Regions from separate parts of the Thermostichus sp. MS-CIW-30 genome, predicted to be linked through region 3. Evidence: riboswitches for the same ligand, from Rfam matches in the RefSeq annotation. Region 3 holds a riboswitch; each other region holds the start of a gene.
What was found. A riboswitch is a leader RNA that binds a small molecule or an ion and turns the genes downstream of it on or off. The one in region 3 is predicted to bind cobalamin.
Positions count from the first base shown of each region.

Region 1: another riboswitch for cobalamin. It lies ahead of metE (5-methyltetrahydropteroyltriglutamate--homocysteine S-methyltransferase); the one in region 3 lies ahead of ACVWXW_RS02800 (TonB-dependent receptor plug domain-containing protein).
Region 2: another riboswitch for cobalamin. It lies ahead of ACVWXW_RS06780 (sirohydrochlorin chelatase); the one in region 3 lies ahead of ACVWXW_RS02800 (TonB-dependent receptor plug domain-containing protein).

Region 1 covers NZ_JBSRZW010000037.1:7,957-11,226, forward strand. Annotated here, with positions in the region: gene metE (5-methyltetrahydropteroyltriglutamate--homocysteine S-methyltransferase) at 1-1,615, opposite strand, end outside; cobalamin riboswitch at 2,082-2,286, opposite strand; partial or broken gene ACVWXW_RS13075 (ABC transporter ATP-binding protein) at 2,433-3,035, shown strand; gene ACVWXW_RS13080 (cell division protein FtsX) at 3,129-3,270, shown strand, end outside.
Region 2 covers NZ_JBSRZW010000011.1:47,791-51,060, forward strand. Annotated here, with positions in the region: gene ACVWXW_RS06775 (heavy metal translocating P-type ATPase) at 1-1,292, shown strand, start outside; cobalamin riboswitch at 1,420-1,555, shown strand; gene ACVWXW_RS06780 (sirohydrochlorin chelatase) at 1,586-2,629, shown strand; gene ACVWXW_RS06785 (hypothetical protein) at 2,727-3,270, shown strand, end outside.
Region 3 covers NZ_JBSRZW010000004.1:57,441-60,710, forward strand. Annotated here, with positions in the region: gene ACVWXW_RS02800 (TonB-dependent receptor plug domain-containing protein) at 1-1,625, opposite strand, end outside; cobalamin riboswitch at 1,668-1,820, opposite strand; gene ACVWXW_RS02805 (hypothetical protein) at 2,165-2,689, opposite strand; gene rsmH (16S rRNA (cytosine(1402)-N(4))-methyltransferase RsmH) at 2,866-3,270, opposite strand, start outside.

The DNA.
Region 1 (3,270 bases), on a different contig from region 3:
TCACCGGCTTTTGGGTGTGGGACTGGGCTACTTGGAATTCCCGCACTGTCATGGGTTGGGGGCGAACCACGTCGCCGTAGAGAATGGGAGGGCGCACGCAGCGGCTGCCGTAACTCTGCACCCAGCCGTGTTCAGTGAAGGCAAAGCCTTCCAGCTTCTGGGCAAAGTACTCCACCATGTCGGTGCGCTCAAATTCCCCATGCACCAACACATCCAGGCCAATCTCTTCTTGAATGCGGATGCACTTGGCAATCTCAGCGTCAATGGCTGCTTCGTACTCCGCCTGCGAAACCTCCCCTCTTTTGTACTTAGCTCGCCACTGCCGCACCTCTGGAGTTTGGGGGAAGGAGCCAATGGTGGTGGTGGGCAAAGGTGGTAGCTGAACCTGCCGACTTAGGCGCTGCTCGTAGGGCAGGAATCGCTCGAAGTCCTGGAGCTTGAGGTTGGCCAAAGCCTGGCGCACTTGGGGGTTGGGGGGGCTAAACTGCGCAAAGCTCTGCCATTGCTGCTGGATTTCCGCCTGCTGGGCAGCAGTGTCTTCGCCGTTGAGGGCTCGCGCCAGGAGAGCTACTTCGGCCAGCTTCTGTTCGGCAAAGCTGAGGACATTTCTGAGGGGTTCTGGCAACTGGGCTTCCAGAGCAGCGTCGTGGGGCACAAATTGCAACGAAGCGGAAGGCTGCACCCGTAGGTTGGGAGCTACCCCCTGCAGCTCCCGCAGGCTGGCCAAGACGGTCTCAGGCTGAACCTTCCAGACATTCCGAGCGTCCACTACGCCAGCACCTAGGATCTGGTCAGCCGGAAAGCCATAGGTTCTTACCAGATCCAGGGTGTGGCCACGGGTAAAGTCAAGGCTAATGCCGGCCACCGGCAGTTGCACCACCCAGGGGTAAGTCTCCCCCAGGTCATCGAAGTAGGTGACCAAGTGGACAGGGATCCCGGCGGTTGCCAACTGGCGGTAGCTCATTTCCACAGCTTCCCGCAGGCCACTTCCCTGGCTGGTAACCAAAATGGGATCGTGAATCTGGACTTCTGGGATCCCCAGCTGTTTTAACTCCTGGAGGAGATCCCGGTACAGAGGAAGGAGCTTTTCCAAGTCCGCCCGCAGATCCCCAGATCGCTGGCTAAGGCAGAGCAAAGTCACTGGACTGAGGACAACGGGGCTGGTGCGCTCCCCTAGGATCCCTTGGGCCCGCCGAACTCTTTCCAAAAAATCCCCAAAGTTAGGACTGGGATCGGCTTCCGGCTCAATTTCGGGTACCAAGTAGTGGTAGTTGGTGTCAAACCACTTGGTCATTTCCAAAGCCGGCAGGCCCTCCCGCCCCCGCGCCATGGCAAAGTAGCGGTCTAAACCCGACAGACCTCGGAACCGAGAGGGGATCAGCCCCAGCCAGGTGGCCCAGTCCAGTACATGGTCGTAGAGAGTCTGATCCCCTACCGCAATGTGATCAATCCCAGCTTGTAGCTGAGTCTGCCAGGCTTGAGTCTCCAAATCCCAAAAGGTAGCCAGCAGAGCCTCTGACCCTAGGGCACCACTCCAAAAGCCTTCCAAAGCTTTTTTGAGCTCGCGGCGCTTGCCCATGCGGGCATACCCCAATGTCATGGTTTGTGCAGTCATGTTGTGTGCCATCCCAAATACTGAGTTTTCTAATTTTCCTGCGTTCAATTCGCCCTCAACTGGGATCCCGCCCGCCAAGGAAGAAACCGGCTGTTCCTCTCTTGCCTCTGGAACCCCAACAAAACACTGCCTTTTGCGCAAAAAAGATACTCAACGCAGCCAGCGATCGCAGTGGCTACTTGCCAGCCACCAATTGAAGTCAGGAAGCCTGACATCTCACTCTTTCCTTCGCGTAGGCGGGCTGTAGATCTTGATAGATCTTGATAGATCTTGGTGCAACAGCACCCAAAATTTACTCTCTCCCGGCCAACTGGCTCAGAGTCTTGCTTGGGTTCTTGGACTTATTTCTACTGCTGAGGAGTACCGAAAGCTTGTGGGAGCAACGCCGGGAAAATGCTCAGGATAACGAAAGCAGAAACGAGCTAAAGCCAAGACAGTTACCATCTGTACCTCGCAGATGTTGTGAAGTTTAGAAAAACCATCGGCGGGCATTCTGACTGACACGGTTTTGGGGGACAAGATCTGGATCGGCAGCGAATGACTCTAGAGATTTGCTGCAGAACTTCTCCTAAACCGGATCACAGCTGCGGGACAGCGGCAGATTCTCACTGCTCTTTCCCCGTTTCCTCTGGCGGCTGATCCCCGTCAGAACCGATAGCTGAGCTACATCGTATCACGAAGTTCAGAGACGGGAGTAGAGTGCTTCAATCATCACCAAGCCAGCAGCCTTTGGAGCTACCAGACCTCACCTTTCACCCAGCGGTCTTGCAGGAAGTCATCGGAATCCTCTAAGCATCCTCCCCCCCTGCATTGCTCTCAAGTAGAACTTGGGGAAGTCGTAGGGCTGATGGCTCCCTCTGGTTTTGGCAAAACTACTCTGGCCAAGTTGCTGGCGGGCTACCTTACCCCCAGCCAAGGTCGGGTGAGTGTGACAGGGCAGCCTTTGCCTCGGCGAGGGTACTGTCCAGTGCAGCTTGTCTTTCAACATCCAGAGCAGGCCGTTAACCCCCACTGGCGCATAGCTCAGGTCTTGCGGGAAGGGCCTCCTCCCCAGCCAGAGGTTCTCCACACCTTAGGCATTTCCCCCAGTTGGCTCAACCGCTATCCCCATGAGCTAAGCGGGGGAGAATTGCAGCGGGTTGTCATCGCCCGGGTTCTCAACCCACAAACTCGCTATTTGATTGCAGATGAGATGACAGCCATGCTCGACGCCAATACCCAAGCCCTGATCTGGCAAGCTGTCTTGGCCTATGGGCGGGCACATCAGATGGGGCTTTTGGTCATCAGTCATGATCGCTTTCTCCTGGAACGGCTCTGCAGCCGCTACGTCATCATGACCAGCCATGACCCCTATCTGGTGGAGCGGGCCGGCCACCGGGTGGTGCGCATGGAGGGAGGGCGCCTGTATGATCTGCGCTGAGGGCTGCCGGGATCCCTATTTTGCTCTCCACAGGCTCTGTTGAGCTCCAGGGGGCAAGGGTCTGAGCCCATTGATTGTTGGATGGAGAACAGCATGCAATCTCTCTCCCGATTTCTCAATAAAATCCGCTATCTCCTACAGGAGACTTTTTTGGGGTTGCGGCGGGGGGGCTGGCTGAACTGGGCTGCGGTGAGCACCCTGCTGGTGTTGCTGTTCCTGGTGGGGATCGGCGTTG
Region 2 (3,270 bases), on a different contig from region 3:
CAGTTCTGGCCCAGATCGTGCGCCTGGTGCAGGAAGCTCAGGGATCCAAAGCCCCAATTCAACAGGTGGCGGATCGGGTGACTGCCTGGTTTGTGCCGGCAGTGATCGGGGTGGCAGTTCTAACTTTTGTGCTCTGGTGGGTGTTGGCGGACAACCTGACGCTGGCCTTGGTGAACACGATTGGGGTGCTGATCATCGCCTGCCCTTGCGCGCTGGGGTTGGCAACCCCCACCTCGATCCTGGTGGCCACGGGACGAGGGGCAGAATTGGGGATCCTGGTGAAAAGTGCCGACAGCCTGGAATTGGCCCACCACTTGCGCACGGTGGTCTTGGACAAAACCGGCACCCTGACCGAAGGTCGCCCTACCGTCACCGATATTTGGGCTAATGGCTCCTCTCCCCTGACGGTGTTGCGCCTGGCAGCGGCAGTAGAGCGGCACTCGGAACACCCTTTGGCCCAGGCGGTGGTGCAGAAAGCCGAAGCCGAAAAAATTGTGATCCCTCCTGCCTGGCACTTTCAGGCAAGGGTAGGCAGTGGGGCAGAAGCCTGGGTGGAAGACCAGTGGATCCGCATCGGTCGGCTGAGCTGGCTACAGGAGATGGGGATCCCTTGGGATCCCTCTTGGTCAGAGCGGGTTCAGAATTGGGAAAGCCAGGGCAAAACGGTGATCGGCGTAGCCCAATCCCAGAGCCTGGTGGGGCTGCTGGCCATTGCCGATCCGCTCAAACCCACCTCTCCTGAGGCAGTGCAACAGCTGCAACAGATGGGTCTAGAGGTGATCCTGCTAACCGGGGATAACCCCACCACGGCCCAAGCGGTTGCCCGGCAGGCAGGCATTCAGCGGGTAATTGCCCAAGTCCGTCCGGATCAGAAGGCCGCTTACATACGCAGCCTAAGACAACCGCGACGGCGGGTGGCGATGGTGGGAGATGGCATTAACGATGCTCCGGCTCTGGCAGAAGCGGATGTGGGGATCGCCATCGTTACGGGTACGGATGTGGCAATGGCCGCCAGCGATATTACCCTCATGTCGGGAGATCTGCGGGGAGTCGCCACTGCCATTCAACTCAGCCGGGCCACCCTCAACAACATCCGCCAGAACCTCTTCTTCGCCTTTATCTACAATACGCTGGGGATCCCGATTGCCGCTGGGGCGCTCTATCCCTTTACAGGCTGGCTGCTCAACCCCATGCTGGCGGGGGCAGCCATGGCCCTGAGTTCCGTTTCGGTGGTCGCCAATGCCCTGCGCCTGCGACACTTTCAGCCCCCCAGACCAGCGGGCCGGCGTTAGGCCCTCTCCCAGGGGCAAGGGGGATTAGCGCGGCAACAGTTTTGCTGCCCTTTGAGCATGAGTCTGCCGTACCGCTCATGCCTCAGGGCTATCTTCTGGCAGGCAAGAACATCCCCCCCGGGAGCTTGGTGAATGGCAAGCGGCAAGCTAACCTAAAAGGCTCAGGCAGACTGGGGAAAGCGCGGTGCAAGTCCGCCACTGTGACGCAACTGTGATGGGATCCCTCCCTCAGCCAGAACACCCACCTGCCGTTGTCCTGTACCCCTTGCGATTCACAAGGAACGGAGTTTTTTGTGTTGAATACCCTCAGTGTTTCCCCTCCCCTTTCGGTTGGGCAGCTTGCTTCTCCTTCATTGCCCCTATTGCTTATCGGCCACGGATCCCGCGACCCTGAAGGGCGGCAAGCCTTTCTGGAGTTGGCCCAAGTCTACCAATCCCTCACTCCCCATCGACCGGTGATCCCTTGTTTTCTGGAGCTGACCCAGCCAACCATTGCCCAGGGGGTAGAGCAGTGCTTGGCCCAAGGGTGGCAGGAGATCGTGGCCCTGCCGCTGTTGCTGTTTGGGGCCCGCCACAACAAGTTCGATGTGACGATGGAATTGGATCGCCTGCAGGCCCTCTATCCCCAGTTGCGCATTCGTTACGGTGGGCCGCTGGGGATCCGCATCGAGATCCTGCAACTGCTGCGAGACCGATTGGCTGCTCTGATAGCTGCCCAACCGCAGCGGATCCCAGAAGCAGAAACCGTGCTCCTGTTTGTGGGTCGCGGCTCCAGCGATCCCGAGGCCAATGCCGAAGCCTGTAAACTGGCCCGGTTGCTTTGGGAAGGATCTGGGTTTGCCGCTGTGGAAACTTGCTTTATCGGCATTACCCATCCCCGCCTGCCCGTGGGATTGGAGCGGGCCTTGTCCTGGCAGCCGCGCCGGGTGATCGTGCTGCCCTACTTTCTGTTTACGGGGGTGTTGGTGAAAAAAATCGAGGCGGCAGTGGAGAAACAACGACAACGACAGCCGGAAATCGACTGGCTGATGCTGCCGGAATTGGGCCTTGTGGATACGGTGCTGCACAGCCTGCAGCAACTGGAGCAGGAAGCCCTGCAGGGCCAAACCCCGATGAACTGCCACCTGTGCAAGTTTCGCCTGGCCGTGAGCGCAGAGGTCAGAGCTGGGCATACCCATCACCATCCTCACGAGCATCATCACCACCATCACGGGCACGGATCCCATCACCACCCTCATTCTCACCATCACCCTCAGCACGGCCACACCCACGCAGCGGCTGGGGATCCCTGGGCCCAATTAGAGGGCTACCACCAACGGGCTTGGCAGGTGCCCTAAGAGGGAAACAGAGGCTGCTGGCGGGATAAACTGAGTGCAGACAGGCCATTTTTGAACCTGGTTTTCCCGCTCTAGCGGTTGTGATGACGAAAAAACGATGATGCTCTCCCGCTCCTCTTGGGTTTCAGGTGCCGCTGCCGCGGGGAGCGGGATCTTTGTTTTCGCCCTGGTGGTGGGGCTGCTGGATCAGATCCTGCCCACCCTGCCCAAGGTTTCCTTATCCTTGGCCGGGATCCCTGGGATCCTGGCTGGAATTGGGTCTGCCTATGGGGTTTGGCAGGTGGTTCAGATGGGTCTGCAGTCGGCTTCCTGGAGCGACTTTCGAGAATCGCTGGTGGCGACCCTGTCTCCCTTTGATCCTGCCGATTATGGCGGCAACCCTCGGCAACCCGAGGAGGATTCTCTCCCTTTGCAGTCGGTTGACGAGGATCCTCAAACCCAGATCCGCGATCGACAAATTCTTGATCAAGCTGAGCAGCAGACGGAAACTGAAACCGAAGTAAGCGAACACACTCAAGTAAGACTGCAGGGCGAGCAGCACCAGGATCAAGCTTCGCAGGCCAAGGCCCAACAGTTGCAGCCCCTACAAGAATTGTCATCACCTTCTTCCCCAAGCCCTGAGTCGGCAAAACCCACACCAG
Region 3 (3,270 bases):
GTGTAGTTGGCAAAAAGAGTCCAGTTTTCCCCCAATCGCAAATCCAGGGCTGCTTCTATGCCTGTGTATTCCACGAGCTCAATGTTTTCGTAGGTTCCCCTGCTCGGGCCGGTGCTGACAAAGGTGATGCCATCGCGGATGCGGTTATGGGCAAAGGTCAAGCGCAGCAGGCCAAAATCTCCCAGAGCCTGATCCAGGCCAATGTCAAAACTCTCTCCCCGCTCCGGGCGCAAATTGGGGTTGCCGTCGACTTCAAAAAAGCCCCGCAAACGAAAGAATAAGTTTGAGATCAAGGGGGTGCGAAAGCTGCCGGCATAATTGGCCCTCAGGGTGGTGCCTTCTGCCAAAACCCAGCGGATCCCTGCGGCAGGAGAGGTGGCCGAACCGTTGACCAGATTGCTCGAATCTTGGCGAACACCTAAGTTGAGATAAAAGTTGGGCTGTGGCCTGTAATCCAGGCGGGCAAAGAGGGCCCCTTGGTTCACGGTATTGTCATAGTTGACGTTGGTGGATCCCCTGGCAAAGGAGAAGGTGGTGTTGCGAGCTGAAATGGATCGGTAGTCTGCTCCTAGAGTAAGCTCCAGGTTTTCAGCAGCCTTCCAGGTGTATTGCAGTTGGGATCCCCACCCCGTTCGCGAGATCTCATCCCGGGATCCCTGGCTTTGTGGGGCGCTGAAGCGATAGTTGAGGTCGTCAAAAAATACCCTAGCTTGCAGGGATCCCCTCTCTTGATCCCACAGCCAACTGAGATCTAACAGCAGGTCGTTGGTGTTTTGCACTGCATCGGGGGAGGGAAACTCGGTGCTGCCGGGCACCTGAAACGCTTTATTGAGATAAAGGGCATTTCCGGTTAGGACCTGGCCTTCTGCCAGTTGCCAGGTGAGTTTGGCTTGTAGGTTGTGGTACTCCACCGCCGAGTTTTCCCGCCTGCCGGCTTTGCCCAAACGCCTAATTTCAAAAGGAAAGTCGTTGTTGCTCTGCAGACGGCGATAGCTGACCACCCAGCCCAGATCCTGCACCTGGCCGCGGTTCTGGATCCCTTGCTCGTTGAGGCCGTAGCTGCCGATAGCCGCTTCCAGCACGGTCTCGGATCCCGGCTTTGGCTCCAGGGTTACGATGTTCATGACCCCGCCAACCGCGTCCGATCCATACAAAGTGGAGCCCCCACCTGGAGAGATCTCAATACGCTCGACCACATCTGTAGTGATCTGAGACAGATCGAACCCGCCAAAAAAGCCCAGGTCGTTAATGGGGCGGCCATCCAAGAGCACCAACACCTGGGCCGTTCGTCCTCCCCGCATAAACTGGGAGCTAAGGGCTCCCAACTGGGTTCCTGCCGTGCCGTCGCTGAGGATCCCGGGCAGGTAGCGCAGGGCCTCCTGAACCGTTCTTGCCCCTTGCTCTCGAATTTGCTGGCGGGTAATGACGTAAACCGGGCGGGAAGAATCCCGCAGCAAACCAGGACGGCGAAAAGGTGTGGTGACGGGTTGATTTAAAATCTCGGCGCTAACACCGGTTTCCAACACCTCTTGAGCTGAAGGTGAAGAGGCCGCCGGCTGCGCCCACGCTGGGATCCCCAAAACAAGACCCCCCAGCGCCAGGCTGAGACCTAGAATGGGATTCATTTTCTTTCTTGAAGCTCCTGATTCCGTGCGACGCGGAAGAAAGACGAGCCAGAACCGCAGGCGGTCATCCTGACTGAGGGCATGGGTCTAGCCCAAGCCCATCACAGTTGCGGCACAGCGCCGGATTTGCACCGGACTTTCCCCTTTACATGCCCTGGCTGATCCCCAGGACAACCTGTCGGTACAGCTTTCTCTGCGATTGCTCCGAAAAAGCCGTGCTAGGCATCATACATCCCCTGCTCTGGAGTTCCTATCCTGCCAGGGGGGATGTCATCTCCAGGGGTGAACGGGATCCCAACGGCAATCCCAGGGCTTCGGATGGGCCACATCCCATTTAGGCCAGATTTCTTCACTGCTTTGTAAGCAGTTGAAGGATAGCCCGCTGCTACTCCAGATCGCGAGGCCCAGGGATCCCTTGACTTTTGAAGAATTTGAAGGATAGGGAGGATAGAGATACGCTGAGATCTTGCAAAATCCACAGCCTTTGGGAGAGTAAGAGGGGAGCAGTGGCTTGGCTGCTGTCCACGGGATTCATTGGACTAGTACCCAACCGGGTAGAAAAGAGGAGCTTTTTCGATTTCAGGCGGGGCTGTCGTCTGGTGGGCTGGATCCGGTTTAACTTGGCTGGGAGAGGCAATCGGCACCTCGATCATCCGATCCGGTACCAGCGGCACCATTTCGGAGCGGTCGGCAATTTCCCGCAGAGAATTGGCAATGGATTCTTGAGTCAGCAGAAACTGTCGTTCGTTGCGCTGCATCTGCTGCCACACCTGGTAACGCTGGCTCCACCGGCTTTGGGTATGCACAGTCCAACTGTAAAGGCTTAACACTGAAACCCCAGAGAGGATAGCCATCCCTGTGGAGATCTGCTTCCACCAAGCTAGGTGTTCTGCCCAAGCCGAATGTTGGCTGCGAGGATGGGCTGATTTCAACTTCAAATCCAAAGGCTGGGTGCGGCTGGCTTGAACTGTACCGGAGAGGGGTCGGCTCAGAGCAGAAGGCTGTCTGTGGCGACGAGGGCTTTTGGGACGATCAAGACCTGCGTTCAAAGGCTGGCTAACCATAGGGCTTAACCTCACACACACCAAGGGATCCGACGGTGCAGGACTGCCGGTTCCGCTTCACCCTAGTTCCCCGCATCCCCCAATAGCAACCCCCTTCTCCCGATTCCCGGCCTCAGCAGGACAGCTGTCCGCTTCACGGTAGCCGATCTCTTGAGAGCGGGAGAACCAACCTAAACCTACATCTGACTGCTGCGGGCAGCCACTCGCAGTTTGGCAGAGCGGGCCCGTGGATTGCGTTGCCGTTCCAGTTCGGAAGGGGACAAGGGCCTGGGGGTGAGCACCTGCCAACGGGGATCCCTGCGAAAGGCCCATTTCACCAGGCGATCTTCAAGGCTATGGAAGCTGATCACGGCCAACCTGCCGCCGGGTTTCAACCAAGTGGGAGCTTGGGCCAGCAAGGTTTCTAAAGCCTCCAGTTCTCGGTTCACGGCAATGCGCAACGCCTGAAAGACCCGAGTGGCCGGGTGAATGCGGCCTCGCCGAGCTGCCGGAGGTACCGCCTGCCAAACCACCTGGGCCAACTGGGTAGTTGTGGCGAGGGGACGAGCCTGCTCGATGTGATGGGCAATGCGGCGGGCAAA